Regions from separate parts of the Streptomyces sp. NPDC102283 genome, predicted to be linked through region 3. Evidence: riboswitches for the same ligand, from Rfam matches in the RefSeq annotation. Region 3 holds a riboswitch; each other region holds the start of a gene.

Region 1 (3,197 bases), on a different contig from region 3:
GCGGTCGACCGGTCGCCCCGGTGCACGACCGAGATGGTCCGGCGGAACGAAGCGGGCTCCAGCCGCCGGACCGACAGCGGGGCCGCCGCCATCGAGGCGACCATCTCCGGTACCACCGCCACCCCGAGCCCCGCGCTGACCAGCGCGCACACCAACGCGTAGCCGGGCGACTCGCAGACCACGGCGGGCGTCGCCCCGGCCTCGGCGAGCGCGTTCTCGACCCCGCGCCGGGGCGGATGGGAGGGCGCGCTGCTGATCAGCGGCCGCCCCGCCAGCTCGCCGACCGGCAGCCGCCCGGTGCCCTCGGAGAGCCGATGGCCCACCGAGGTGACCAGCACCAGCTCCTCGACCAGCAGGGGTTCGACCAGGACGCCCGCCGACGGGGGCTCGGCCGCCGCCGGTTCGTACGCGTGGGTCAGGGCGAGGTCCACCTCGCCCGCGACCACTGCCGCGATCCCGCCGGGCGGTTCGTAGTCGGCGACGGCCAGCTCGACCTCCGGATGGGCCCGCCGGAACGCGCTCAGGACCGGCGGCAGCAGATGGATCCCGGCCGTCGTGAACGTCCCCACGCGCAGCCTGCCGCCCGAGAGCCCGGCCAGTCGCGCCAGCTCGTGCCGCGCCTGGTCCAGCTCGTCCAGGACCCGCCGGGCCCGGCCCGCCAGCAGCTCGCCCGCCGCCGTCAGCCGCGCCCCACGGTGGTGGCGCACCAGCAGCACCGCCCCGGTCTCCCGCTCCAGTTTGGCCAGCTGCTGGGAGAGCGCGGGCGCGGTGTAGCCCAGGCGGGCGGCGGCCCGGGTGATCGATCCGGCCTCCGCGACCGCCACGAGCGCCGCGAGCCGTGTCGGGTCGTACATGAAGCGTTCCTTTAGGCAGACCCAGAAGATTGCAAGTACACGCTAATGGCTCCGCCGGTCCAAGGTGGACCCATGGACGCACAACTGATCGCCTTCACCGGGGTCGCCGCCGGGATGGTCGCGCTGCCCGGCGCCGACTTCACCGTCGTCGTACGCAACGCCCTGGCCTCGCGCACCGCGGGCCTGGCCACCGCGCTCGGCGTCGCCGGAGGGCTGCTGGTGCACACCGCGCTCGCGGTCGCCGGACTCGCCGCGGTGCTGGTGACCATGCCGGTGCTCTTCCGCACCGTCCAGCTGCTCGGCGGCGCGTACGTGCTCTACCTCGGGATCAGCGCGCTGTACGCGATCCGCCGCCGGCCCCCGCAGGACAGCTCCGGCTCACCCTCCGGTACGAGGGAGGGCGAGCCGGAGCGGCCCGCGCCCAGGGAGCTCGGACGCGCGCTGCGCCAGGGGTTCCTGACCAACGCGCTCAACCCGAAGGCCCCGGTCCTCTTCCTCAGCCTGCTGCCGCAGTTCGTGCCCCACGGTCAGCCGCCGCTGCCCAGGACCCTGCTGCTCGCGGCCCTGGTGGTGGTGCTGGCGCTGATCTGGTTCCCGGCCGTCGCCCTGCTCGTGGACCGGCTGGGCCGGTGGCTGCGCCGCCCGCGTACCGCCCGCGCCATCGAGGGCGGCAGCGGGGTGGCGCTCACCGGTCTGGGACTGGCGCTGGTCACCGGCCCGCTGCTGCGCTGAGCGCGCCGCGGGCGGCCCCGGGGACGGGCGGGGCCGTCCGCACGGGAAGAGCGTCCGGTCGGCGGGTCAGCGGACCCGTCCGTACCAGACGCTCTTGGACCAGATCTTGGCCAGTCTCACCACGTCCCCCGATTTGGGGGAGTGCCAGATCTTCCCGGCCCCGGCGTAGATGCCCACGTGGTAGACGCTGCGCCCCGAATGGAAGAAGACGAGGTCACCGCGTTTGCGCTGCGACTTCCCGATGTGACGGGTCTTGTTGTACTGCTGCTGTGCCGTGCGGGGAAGCTTCTTGCCGGCCTTCTTGAACGAATAGACCGTCAGCCCCGAACAGTCGAAGCGGCTGGGACCGGCCGCTCCGTACTTGTAGGGAGCCCCCTTCTTCGACGCGGCGACCTTCAGCGCCTTCGTCGAGTGGGTGGCGGCCTCGGCGTCGTTCACCAGACCGGGCGCCAGCATCGAGGACGTCACGGCCAGGGTGAGTACCGAGGCCGTGCCGACCCGGGCGAACAGAGACGGGACATGAACCTGCGCAGACATGCGCAACCCTTCGTCAGCCGCCTGTGAAGGATGACCTGTCGGGTTCGGGCTGGCGAAGTCGCCCGGCCGCTGACGCGGCTTCACCCCGAGGGCTTCCCGGTCTCCCGGTCGGCCCGTTGTGCTCGGGTCCTCCACTCCTGCCGATCCACTCCTGTCGACCAGTCATCCGGGCGGCGGCAGGACTCGGCGTCCGCCCGGACCGCCCCGCCGCGGTGGCGGGGGCTTGTCGTCCCAGGGATCTTGACTCACCCGGTGCCGGATTTCCGAGCTGAAACAGCGGTTTGTGAGTCTCCTCACCACTGATCCATTCGGGTGGACAGGTCGGATTCGCGCTCGCCCGCGAGCCGGGCGCACACCCTCGTACCAGCGACGAAAGGGTGCTTTTCGAGTACGGACCGTGCGTCGAACGCAAGTTGAGCCGTCGCTCGTGCGGGTGATCGCCTACGCCGAACGAGCGAGGCGAATCGGTCCCGGGACCGGGCGTGTCGTGCGCGGCTCCGACCGGTCCGCTCCCGTATGGCGCTCCCCGTGCGCGGGGCCGGTCAGTTCACGGGCGGCGGCATCGCGACCCGGCCCGCCCTGCGCTCCCCGTCCAGGACGCGCAGGGCCCGCGCCAGGGTGGCGGCGTGGATCCGCGACTCGCCGCGCTCGTGCATCAGGGCCAGGGCTTCGCGCAGGGCCGCCGCCCGGGAGGCCAGGGCCTGGGCGGCCCGCAGTGCGCTGTAGGTGTCGCTGCCATGGGCCGGATTGATCCGGCCCACCTGGTCGAGCACGGCCAGATAGCAGTCGACGAACTCGCCCTCGGCCCGGGTCAGTGCGGGCAGCGGTGGGAAATCGGGTGGCTCCATCGGCGTTTCACCTCGCGTCGTACGGCGACCGGGAGAGTCAGCGGCTCTCCACGACGTGGTCGACCAGCCCGTGGGCGAGGGCGGCCTCGGCGTCGAGGATGGTGTCGCGCTCGATGTCGGCGGTGATCTGCTCCGCGGTCCGGCCCGTGTCCCGGACCAGCATGGCCGCGAACATCTCGCGGGTGCGCACCAGTTCGCGCGCGTGAATCTCCAGGTCGGACGGCTG
Region 2 (3,197 bases), on a different contig from region 3:
AGGCCGGTGGGTCCGGCCGCGCGATGCAGGCGCTGCGGGTGCGCGTTCCGTACGGGGCCCAGGGCGACCTGGTCCGGGTCCATCCCGGCGAGGAGTGGCTGTACGTCCTGGAGGGGCGGCTGCGGATCGGCCTCGGCGACACCGTCCACGACCTCGAACCCGGCGACAGCGCCCACTTCGACTCGCTCACCCCGCACCGGATCGCGGCCGTCGACCGCTGCGGCGCGGAGCTGCTCTTCGTCCACTCCCTGCTGCAGAGCCCCGCCGCCGAGCTGTGCCTCGGCAACGCCCTCCACGCGCGCTGAACCGGCTGCCCCGGCCGGCTCCATCCTTCGCTCCACCGGCCGCGAGGCCGACAGAGAGGACCGTCATGTCCGATTCCGAGCACTACGACCCGCTGGGCCCCGGCCGCCGCCCGAACGAGGACCCGCAGGAGAAGCGGATGCCGCGCGGTGTTGTCATCCGCCTCTTCGCCTACCTGGTGGCCGGCCACGTCATCGCGGGCTTCCTCTACCTGCTCTTCGTGGTGGCCGGGAGCAAGTGACGCGGTCGGACGGACGACCGCCCGCCCCGGACGGATCGCTCGCCGTTCGGGTCAGCCCTGGTCGAGCAGGCGCTCACGCAGCCGCTCCCGGGTCTCGGGGGAGACCTTCAGTCCCTCCGAGAGGTAGCGGTCCGTCGTTCCCCAGTTCTCCTCGATGGTCGCGAAGGCCGCCGCGAGGTAGGCGGGCCGCGCCCCGAAGAGCGGGTCCAGCAGCTCCAGCACCTCGGGCGACATCCCGGTGCCGGACGCCTCGGAGCGCTTCACGGCGTAGCGGCGGTGGAGGTCGTCGGACTTGAGGTAGTCCTCCTCGATCGCCTCCGGCTCGACGCCGACCGCCAGCAGGGCGACCGCGATCGAGAGACCGGCCCGGTCCTTCCCCGCCGCGCAGTGCATCAGGGCGGGGACGCTGTCCTCGGCCAGGGAGTGCAGCACCCGGCTGTGCTCGGCGGTGCGCTCCTCGATCGTCGCGCGATACATCCGGATCATGCGGTCGGCGCCCTTGCCGTTCGCGAGGACCGAGCGCAACTGCTCGATGTTTCCGTCGCTCACCAGCCGCCAGAACTCCGCGCCGTCGGCCGGGTCCGAGAGCGGAATGCTGACATTGCGGACACCGGCCAGCTCGATGTCGTACCCGTCGAGCCGGTGGTCGGCGGAGTGGCGGAAGTCGAAGATCGTGTGCAGCCCGAGCCCGCCGAGGAAGGCCGCGTCCTCGGCGGTGGCGTGGGCCAGGTGGCCGCTCCGGTAGAGCCGCCCGAAGGCGGTGCGCCGCCCGTCCGCGGTGGGGAGCCCGCCCACGTCGCGGAAGTTGCGGACTCCGGTCAGCACGGTCTCTGTCGGCGGGACCTGCGGCACCTGCTGCGTCACGGTCACTCCTGGGGTCTCTGGCGTCGGCGCGGCTCGCCGGCGAGGGCGCTCCCGTGACGATACGACATCGATTAGACGGAAAATCATCACGGTCGCGCGCCCCGGTGCGGGTGTCGAGGCGACCGGTCTGACCTGGCGTCAGAAGCGAGGCAGACCGCATGTCCGTATTGGTGCATTTCGCAGAACATGCCCCGCTAATGGGGGAGATGGGATTCCGGAGGTGAGCGGGATCATATCCGTGACGGTCCGTGGTGAGCGCGCCCCGGGGTATTCCCGTTGCCCGCACGGAAATCCAAGATCCGTAATCCACGGAGTGTGACGGGAATTCCGGAGCGATATTGAATCGATGATTCCGGCGGGCAACCGATGGCTTGTTCCGCTCGTCCTGACTCGTTTACGGTCGCCGCAATCCGGACGGACCGCCTAATCCTGCCGCCGCCCGGAATTCGCACCCACCCACAAACGCGTGGCAGGAGCGGGGGAACCAGGTAAGCCGCCGATCCGGAGCGATCCGGACCGGCTCGGGGTGAAGTCGCCGCAACGCGACAGGGCATCTCCAGCCCGAACCCGACAGCTCACCTCGCAGGCGCCGGAGAGGACCATCCCATGCCCGCAAAGGGTAAGCACCGTCGTTCGAAGTCCGGCCCGATCTCCCGCGGCGTCCTCGTCGCAGGGACCGGCGGCGCCGCACTCGTCCTGCCGCTCATCGGCGCCACCGTGGCGAGCGCCGCGGACCAGGCCGCCCCGGCCGTGAAGCCCGCCGCCGCCTCGGTCGCCGCCGCGCACACCGCCCCGGCCGCCGCCCCCACCGCGTCGAACGCCGCCCCGAAGACGTACGCCGTCGTCTCCGGCGACTACCTGGCGAAGATCGCGGCCGAGCACCAGCTCAAGGGCGGGTGGGAGAAGCTGTACCAGGACAACCGCTCCACCGTCGGCGAGAACCCCGGCCTGATCCACCCGGGCATGAAGCTGACCCTCGGCGCCAAGGGCTCCGCCCCGGCCGAGAAGTCCGCGGCGCCGAAGAAGGCCGAACCGGCGCCGAAGGCCGCCCCGAAGGAGGCCCCGAAGGCGGACACCGTCTCCGCCGACGACTCCGAGGGCTCCGGCAGCCCGTCGCGGACCGGCTCCTCCGAGGCCACCGGCTCCGGCTGGTCCGCCCCGCTGGCCAGTGCCAACGTCACCACCCAGTACCGGGCTTCCGGCGCCAGCTGGTCCAGCGGCTACCACACCGGCTCGGACTTCCAGGCCGCCTCCGGCACCCCCGTACTCGCCATCGGCCCGGGCACCGTGGTCTCGGCCGGCAACAGCGGCTCCTACGGCAACGAGGTCGTCATCCAGCACGAGGACGGCATGTACTCCCAGTACGCCCACCAGTCCTCGCTCAACGTCTCCGTCGGCCAGACCGTCACCGGCGGCCAGCAGATCGGTCTCTCCGGCTCCACCGGCAACTCCACCGGCCCGCACCTGCACTTCGAGGTCCGCACCGGCCCGAGCTACGGCTCGGACGTCGACCCGATCGCGTACCTGCGCCAGCACGGCGTCTCCGTCTGACCGGACACGGCGAGGAGTGATCGAGGGGCGGTGCGCGGCGGCGCACCGCCCCTCCACTTATTCCGGCTTTACCAAAAACTGACCGGGTGGTCTATCTCACCACCCGTCAACCCCGTATTACGGTCGCGTAGGTCACATCGCACGATGCAGGATAAGTGCTTGTGGCAGACGATTCGAGAAACAACCAGCAGCACACCATCGGGTCGTACGCGGCGATTGGCGACAGTTTCACCGAGGG
Region 3 (3,197 bases):
CTGGTCGTGATCCTCGCCCTCGTCTACGTCAAGCGGGACGACGAGACGGTGGACAAGGGGGCGTTCGCCGCCGTCGGCGGGCTGACGGCCGCCAACATCTTCATCGCCACGGTCTGGACCTGAGGCTTTCCGGGGGCGGCCGCCGAGAAGCCGTCCCCGACGCGTACTACGCCGGGCGCACGCTCCCGTAGATCGGCATGGAGTAGATCGACTCCTCGCGCACGTTCGCACCCGGCTTCGGGGCGTGGATCATCATCCCGTCGCCCTTGTAGATGCCGACGTGGCTGATGTCGTCGTAGAAGAAGACCAGGTCCCCCGGCTTCAGGTCGGACGTGGCGACCCGGGTCCCGACCTCCACCTGGTCCCAGGTGGTCCGGGGCAGGGTCACGCCCGCCTCCCGCCACGCCGCCTGCGTCAGTCCCGAGCAGTCGTAACTGGAAGGGCCCGACGCGCCCCACACGTACGGCTTCCCGATCTGTGCGCGGGCGAAGGCGAGCACCTTCTCCGCCTTGGCGGCGTAGCCGGTGCCCGTACCGGTGCCCGTACCGTTACCGGAGCCGGGGTCCGTGCCCGTACCGGAACCGGAACCCGTGCCCGAGCCGCCGCCGGACTCCTTCGCGGCCTCCTCGCGGGCCTTCTCCTCGGCCTCGGCCCTCTCCTTCGCCTCGGCGGCCTGCCGGGCGGCCAGCTTCGCCGCCTTCTCCTTCGCCTCGGCCTCCTGTCTGCGCTCCAGCTCCGCCAGCCGCGCCTTCTCCTCGGCGGTCAGCCTCGACAGCAGGCCCCGGGCCTCGGTGAGCCTGGTCTGCACGTCCTTCTTGCTGGAGGCGAGCGTGGCCTGCGTCTCGGTGAGGGTCTCCAGGCTCTTCACCGCCTCCGCGCGCTTCTTCGCCGCCGAGGCCTGCTGCGTACGGAAATCGCTGACGGCCTTCTGCTGCCGCTCCGTCGCCCGGTCCATCATCCGGCTCTGGTCGAAGTACCCCTGCGGGTTCTCCGCCAGGAAGAACGTCGCCATGGGCGTGATGCCGCCACTGCGGTACTGGGCCGCCGCGTAGGAGCCCAGCGCCCGACGCGCCTCGTTGATCTTCTCGGTCCGCTTCGCCACGTCGGAGAGCAGCGTGTCGACCTTCGTCCGCTGGGACGCGGAGGCTGCCTTGGCCCGGTTGTACTCCTGGGTCGCGGTGCCCGCCTGCCGGTACAGGGCGTCGACCTTCTTCTGGACTTCCTCGATGCCGGGCTTCGGCTCCGCGGGCGCGGCCGTGGCGCTCTGCGTGGAGAGCAGCGTCACGGAGGCCAGCGCGACCGTCGTCAGCCCGACGGCGGGGGTGGTGGTGCGCACCTTCGTGCGCGGCTTGCGGTGCGATGCCAAGACCGGCATCTCCTTCCGTGGACCGCCTACCGGGTTAGCTGTCGGGTTCGGACGGAACGGAAGGCTGTCCTACGGTCCGGCTGCGAGGGCACGGACCGATTCACCCCGGTGTCGCGTGTGGGTCCCCGGTTCCGAACCGCCAGGGCGGCAGGACGGATTCGGCAGAGGCGCCCGTCAGGCGTGGTTCGCCTCAGGGAGGTACGGGCCACCTGACCGAGCACGCTAGCCAACCGGCCCCACCGCTGGGAAGGACGATGAGCGATATGCCCGATACATTTTCGTGACCTTTCCGGTTCAGGGCTCCGGCACCCCTTCCGACCGGGCGATCCTTCACGGAACGTCGACGTCCGGTCTCCGTGCGTACGGGTGGCGGCGTGGTGCGAGCGGCCCCTTCTCGCCTTCGGCCGAAGGTTGTCGGTCCGGCCGCCTAGACTCGGGAGGCGATGAGCAGCCTCTTTGACGACAGTTTCCTGACCGGCCTCCAGTCCGCGGAGGACGGCCCCCCGCCGCCCCCCGAGGACCACGCGCCCGAAGCGGTGCCGGAGGGACTCTTCGAGGGCGTCTACGACGCGCCTCCGCCGCCCCGGGACGGGTATTACCGGGACGGTCACCCCCGCCCGGCGATCGACCCCGCCGCGCTGCTCGACGGGCTGAACACCGAGCAGCGCGCCGCCGTCGTGCACGCCGGGTCCCCGCTGCTCATCGTCGCCGGGGCCGGCTCCGGCAAGACCCGGGTCCTCACCCACCGCATCGCCCATCTGCTGGCCGAGCGCGGGACGCATCCCGGGCAGATCCTCGCGATCACCTTCACCAACAAGGCCGCGGGCGAGATGAAGGAGCGCGTCGAGCAGCTCGTCGGCCCCCGCGCCAACGCCATGTGGGTCATGACCTTCCACAGCGCGTGCGTCCGCATCCTGCGCCGCGAGTCGAAGAAGCTCGGCTTCACCTCGTCGTTCTCGATCTACGACGCCGCCGACTCCAAGCGCCTGATGGCCCTGGTCTGCCGCGACCTCGACCTGGACCCGAAGCAGTTCCCGCCGAAGTCCTTCACCGCCAAGGTCTCCAACCTCAAGAACGAGCTCATCGACGAGGAGACCTTCGCCGGGCAGGCCGCGGACGGTTTCGAGAAGACCCTGGCCCAGGCGTACGCGCTCTACCAGGCCCGCCTGCGCGAGGCCAACGCCCTGGACTTCGACGACATCATCATGACGACGGTCCACCTGCTCCAGGCCTTCCCGGACGTCGCCGAGCACTACCGCCGCCGCTTCCGCCACGTCCTCGTCGACGAGTACCAGGACACCAACCACGCCCAGTACACCCTGGTACGGGAGCTGGTCGGCCCGGCCGGGGAGGCCGACGCACCCGCCGAGCTGTGCGTGGTGGGCGACGCGGACCAGTCGATCTACGCCTTCCGGGGCGCGACCATCCGCAACATCCTCCAGTTCGAGGAGGACTACCCGAGCGCCACGACGATCCTGCTGGAGCAGAACTACCGCTCCACACAGACGATCCTCTCCGCCGCCAACGCCGTCATCGAGCGCAACGAGAGCCGCCGCCCCAAGAACCTCTGGACCAACGCCGGCAGCGGCGCCCGCATCACCGGCTACGTCGCCGACACCGAGCACGACGAGGCGCAGTTCGTCGCCGACGAGATCGACCGGCTCACCGACGCGGGCGACGCCAAGGCGGGCGACGTCGCCGTCTTCTACCGGACCAACGCCCAGTCCCGCGTCTTCGAAGAGATCTTCATCCGCGTCGGCCTGCCCTACAAGGTCGTCGGCGGTGTGCGCTTCTACGAGCGCAAGGAGGTCCGCGACGTCCTGGCCTACCT
Region 4 (3,197 bases), on a different contig from region 3:
GACACCCTGGACCTTGCACGGCGTGACAATCAGCACCTCGGATACGGGCACGGCATCCACTACTGCCTGGGAGCGCCGCTGGCCAGGCTGGAGGGCCAGACCGCGCTGGCCACGCTGTTGAGACGCCTTCCTGACCTGCGACTTGCAGGAGAAGCTGGCGATTTGCGCTGGCGTGGCGGGCTCATCATGCGTGGTCTGCGCACTCTTCCGGTCGAGTTCGAACCGGGTAGCCGATCCGAAAAAAGTGACACAGTGTCAACTCTGTGACTTTCACGTGATCTGCGCTGCATCGACTTGTGACACACGTTCGAGTCCCGCTAGGTTCACGGTTCGACGCGTCGGTCGCACCTTGCTCACGCGTCACCTGTGCGCCGAAGCAGACACGGAGTCCGGCACGGAATCCGCTGCGCGGCGCCCAGGTCACTCGCTTGTCAGTCGCACGGAAGGCATACCCATGGGCTCCGCGAACGGCAGACACCGCCGCCCTCGTCAGGCACCCGCCATCATCGTCGCCGCAGGCGTGACGGGATCGGCCATCGCCATCCCGCTGCTCGGCGCAGGCGGCGCGCAGGCCGCCGAGGCCACCACCTGGGACCGGGTCGCCGAGTGCGAGAGCGGCGGCATGTGGAGCGCCGATCTCGGCAACGGCTACTACGGCGGGCTCCAGTTCTCGCAGGAGACCTGGTCGGCGTACGGCGGGACGGCGTTCGCACCCCGCGCCGACCTCGCCAGCCGCTCGCAGCAGATCTCGGTGGCCGAGAAGGTGCTGGACGACCAGGGCCCGAAGGCGTGGCCCAGCTGCGCCGTCATCTCCGGCCTCGCACTGGACGGCGGCCTGCCGGGCGTCGACCCGGGCACCTCGCCGTCCGCGGACCCGTCCGCCGATCCGTCGGCGGACCCCTCGGCCGACCCGACGACCGGCCCGACCGGTGAAGCGGACGCACCCGGCGAAACGGGTGAATCCGGCAAGTCCGGAGAAGCTGATGAATCCGGCAAGGGTGAGAAGGGTGACGAGGCGGACAAGGGTGGCAGTGGTGGCGCGGAGAAGGGGAGTGAGCGCCCCGACTCCTCGGTGACGCCCTCCGTCCCGCCCGCCCCCGACGCCTCGGACCCCTCCACGGTCCCCGACGCCTCGGCGGGCGAGGACGGCAGGGCGGGCAAGCACCGGGGCGCCCCCGCGCCCGAGGAGGCCGACGCGGGCCGGACGGACGGCCCCCGCGAATCCGGCCGGCACGCCTCGCGCGGTGACGGCGACGCGCGGGACGGCGGCGCTGCGGCCTCCGGCGGGTACACGGTGCGGCCCGGCGACAACCTCTGGGCGATCGCCGACGCGCAGGAGATCCCCGGCGGCTGGACCGGCCTGTACGAGGCGAACAAGGGCCTCCTGGGCTCCGACCCGGACCTGATCCTGCCCGGCCAGAACCTGGAACTGGGCCTGGACCGGGATGCGGACAGGAGCGCGGACAAGAGTGCGGACAAGGCGGCGCCGGAGGGTGCCGGGGCGTCCGCCGGGGCGCCCGCCGCCAACTGATCGAATTCGGGAAAACCCCCCGAAAATCGGGGCAGTTAAGAGACCTATGTCCACTTTTGCGTAAGTGAGACATGGGTCTCTTTGCTTCAACTGGCGCTTTTCGTCCGGCCGGTCCGGGCGTATCGCCCCCCACCTGCGGAAACGGCCCGCAGGCCACCGCGAGTTCGGGTTGATTGCCCCCTATGTCCATCTTTGAATGTCGGGGTTGCCTGTGTTTACGGTCGGAACCGCTCGCACCGCGGGCCCCGTCGACCGTCACGCCGAATCCTGCCGTCGGTCGAAGGGAACAGACGCGTAAGCGCCGTAGGCAGGAGCGGGGGACCCAGGTAGGCCGCCGGGTCCGGACGCCTCGTCGAGACCGACGAGGACGTACGGGAACGGCTTGGGGTGAAGTCGCGAGCAGCACCGTGCGACCGGGCAACTCATCAGCCCGAACCCGACAGCTCACCTCGTAGGCGTCGGTGAGGAGATTCGTTCCATGCTGCTGAACAGCAAGGGCAAGCACCGCCGCCCGTCCAAGGCCACCCGCATCGCCACCCTCGCGGGTGTCACCGGCGCCGCCATCGCCGTCCCGCTGATGGGCGCGACCAACGCTTCCGCCGCCTCCGTCGAGACCTGGGACGCCGTCGCCCAGTGCGAGTCCGGTGGCAACTGGTCCATCAACACCGGCAACGGCTACTACGGCGGACTGCAGTTCTCGCAGTCCAGCTGGGCCGCCGCCGGCGGTACGCAGTACGCCTCCCGTGCCGACCTGGCCTCCAAGGACCAGCAGATCGCCACCGCCGAGAAGCTTCTCGACCTGCAGGGCCCGGGCGCCTGGGCCTGCGCTGGCGCCGGCGGCCTCACCAACGACGGTGTGGACCCGGGCGTGAACACCGGCTCCGGCTCCGGCGAGAGCAAGCCCGAGCAGGCCCAGCCCGAGCGCCAGGCCGAGCAGCCCACCACGCGCTCCGAGCAGCGCACCGCTCCGCAGGCCGAGAAGAAGGCCGAGAGCAAGAAGACCGTCACCACCCCGACCGGCGAGAAGGTCCAGAAGGGCGACGGCGAGTACAAGGTCGAGGCCGGCGACACCCTGAGCACCATCGCCGGGGCGGAGGGCGTCAAGGGCGGCTGGAGCAAGCTCTTCGACCTCAACGACGACATCGTCAAGGACGCGGACCTGATCTTCCCGGGCCAGCAGCTCCACCTGAAGTAATCGCCGTCTCTCCTCCCCGGAGGGGAAGCGTCCGGCGGCACTTCCCCTCGCACGGCTTCCCGGCCCGGCGCGCTCGTCCCCCCAGCGCGCCGGGCCGGGTTCTTCGTGGGAGGCGGAGGCCCGTGGACTCGTATTCGTTCACCTCTTGTTGTTACCGCTCAGTAGATTTCTAGAGTTTTGTCCCGTGATGCAGGCCCTTGGGTCCTTTTTCGTCCCAGGAGGCGGGCGGTCGGCTGGCCGACGCGGCCGGGCCCGATAGGCTCGTGCCGCAAGGCCACAGTGACCCTGCACAACCAGTGTCAGATCCCAGAAGGAGATGCCTCGTGCCGTCCATCGACGTCGTCGTAGCCAGGGAAATCCTCGACTCCCGCGGCAACCCCACGGTCGAGGTCGAGGTTGGCCTCGACGACGGCAGCACGGGCCGTGCTGCTGTTCCGTCCGGCGCCTCCACCGGTGCGTTCGAGGCCATTG

Evidence for each region. Region 3 has a riboswitch for cyclic di-AMP ahead of ACIRJT_RS02540 (NlpC/P60 family protein). Riboswitches for the same ligand answer to the same signal wherever they lie in the genome.
Region 1: linked by a shared signal. The riboswitch ahead of ACIRJT_RS32890 (C40 family peptidase) and the one ahead of ACIRJT_RS02540 (NlpC/P60 family protein) in region 3 are both predicted to bind cyclic di-AMP.
Region 2: linked by a shared signal. The riboswitch ahead of ACIRJT_RS36110 (peptidoglycan DD-metalloendopeptidase family protein) and the one ahead of ACIRJT_RS02540 (NlpC/P60 family protein) in region 3 are both predicted to bind cyclic di-AMP.
Region 4: linked by a shared signal. The riboswitch ahead of ACIRJT_RS13185 (transglycosylase family protein) and the one ahead of ACIRJT_RS02540 (NlpC/P60 family protein) in region 3 are both predicted to bind cyclic di-AMP.

What each region holds. Positions count from the first base shown of each region.
Region 1 covers NZ_JBIWLQ010000023.1:9,391-12,587, reverse strand. Annotated here, with positions in the region: gene ACIRJT_RS32900 (LysR family transcriptional regulator) at 1-854, opposite strand, end outside; gene ACIRJT_RS32895 (LysE family translocator) at 927-1,586, shown strand; gene ACIRJT_RS32890 (C40 family peptidase) at 1,653-2,123, opposite strand; cyclic di-AMP (ydaO/yuaA leader) riboswitch at 2,127-2,312, opposite strand; gene ACIRJT_RS32885 (hypothetical protein) at 2,666-2,971, opposite strand; gene ACIRJT_RS32880 (ATP-dependent Clp protease proteolytic subunit) at 3,009-3,197, opposite strand, start outside.
Region 2 covers NZ_JBIWLQ010000028.1:55,064-58,260, reverse strand. Annotated here, with positions in the region: gene ACIRJT_RS36125 (helix-turn-helix domain-containing protein) at 1-305, shown strand, start outside; gene ACIRJT_RS36120 (DUF6126 family protein) at 371-544, shown strand; gene ACIRJT_RS36115 (tyrosine-protein phosphatase) at 596-1,408, opposite strand; cyclic di-AMP (ydaO/yuaA leader) riboswitch at 1,852-2,010, shown strand; gene ACIRJT_RS36110 (peptidoglycan DD-metalloendopeptidase family protein) at 2,015-2,959, shown strand; gene ACIRJT_RS36105 (SGNH/GDSL hydrolase family protein) at 3,121-3,197, shown strand, end outside.
Region 3 covers NZ_JBIWLQ010000001.1:508,100-511,296, forward strand. Annotated here, with positions in the region: gene ACIRJT_RS02535 (hypothetical protein) at 1-123, shown strand, start outside; gene ACIRJT_RS02540 (NlpC/P60 family protein) at 167-1,375, opposite strand; cyclic di-AMP (ydaO/yuaA leader) riboswitch at 1,374-1,540, opposite strand; gene pcrA (DNA helicase PcrA) at 1,810-3,197, shown strand, end outside.
Region 4 covers NZ_JBIWLQ010000005.1:383,794-386,990, forward strand. Annotated here, with positions in the region: gene ACIRJT_RS13175 (cytochrome P450) at 1-267, shown strand, start outside; gene ACIRJT_RS13180 (transglycosylase family protein) at 455-1,531, shown strand; cyclic di-AMP (ydaO/yuaA leader) riboswitch at 1,821-2,004, shown strand; gene ACIRJT_RS13185 (transglycosylase family protein) at 2,010-2,726, shown strand; gene eno (phosphopyruvate hydratase) at 3,050-3,197, shown strand, end outside.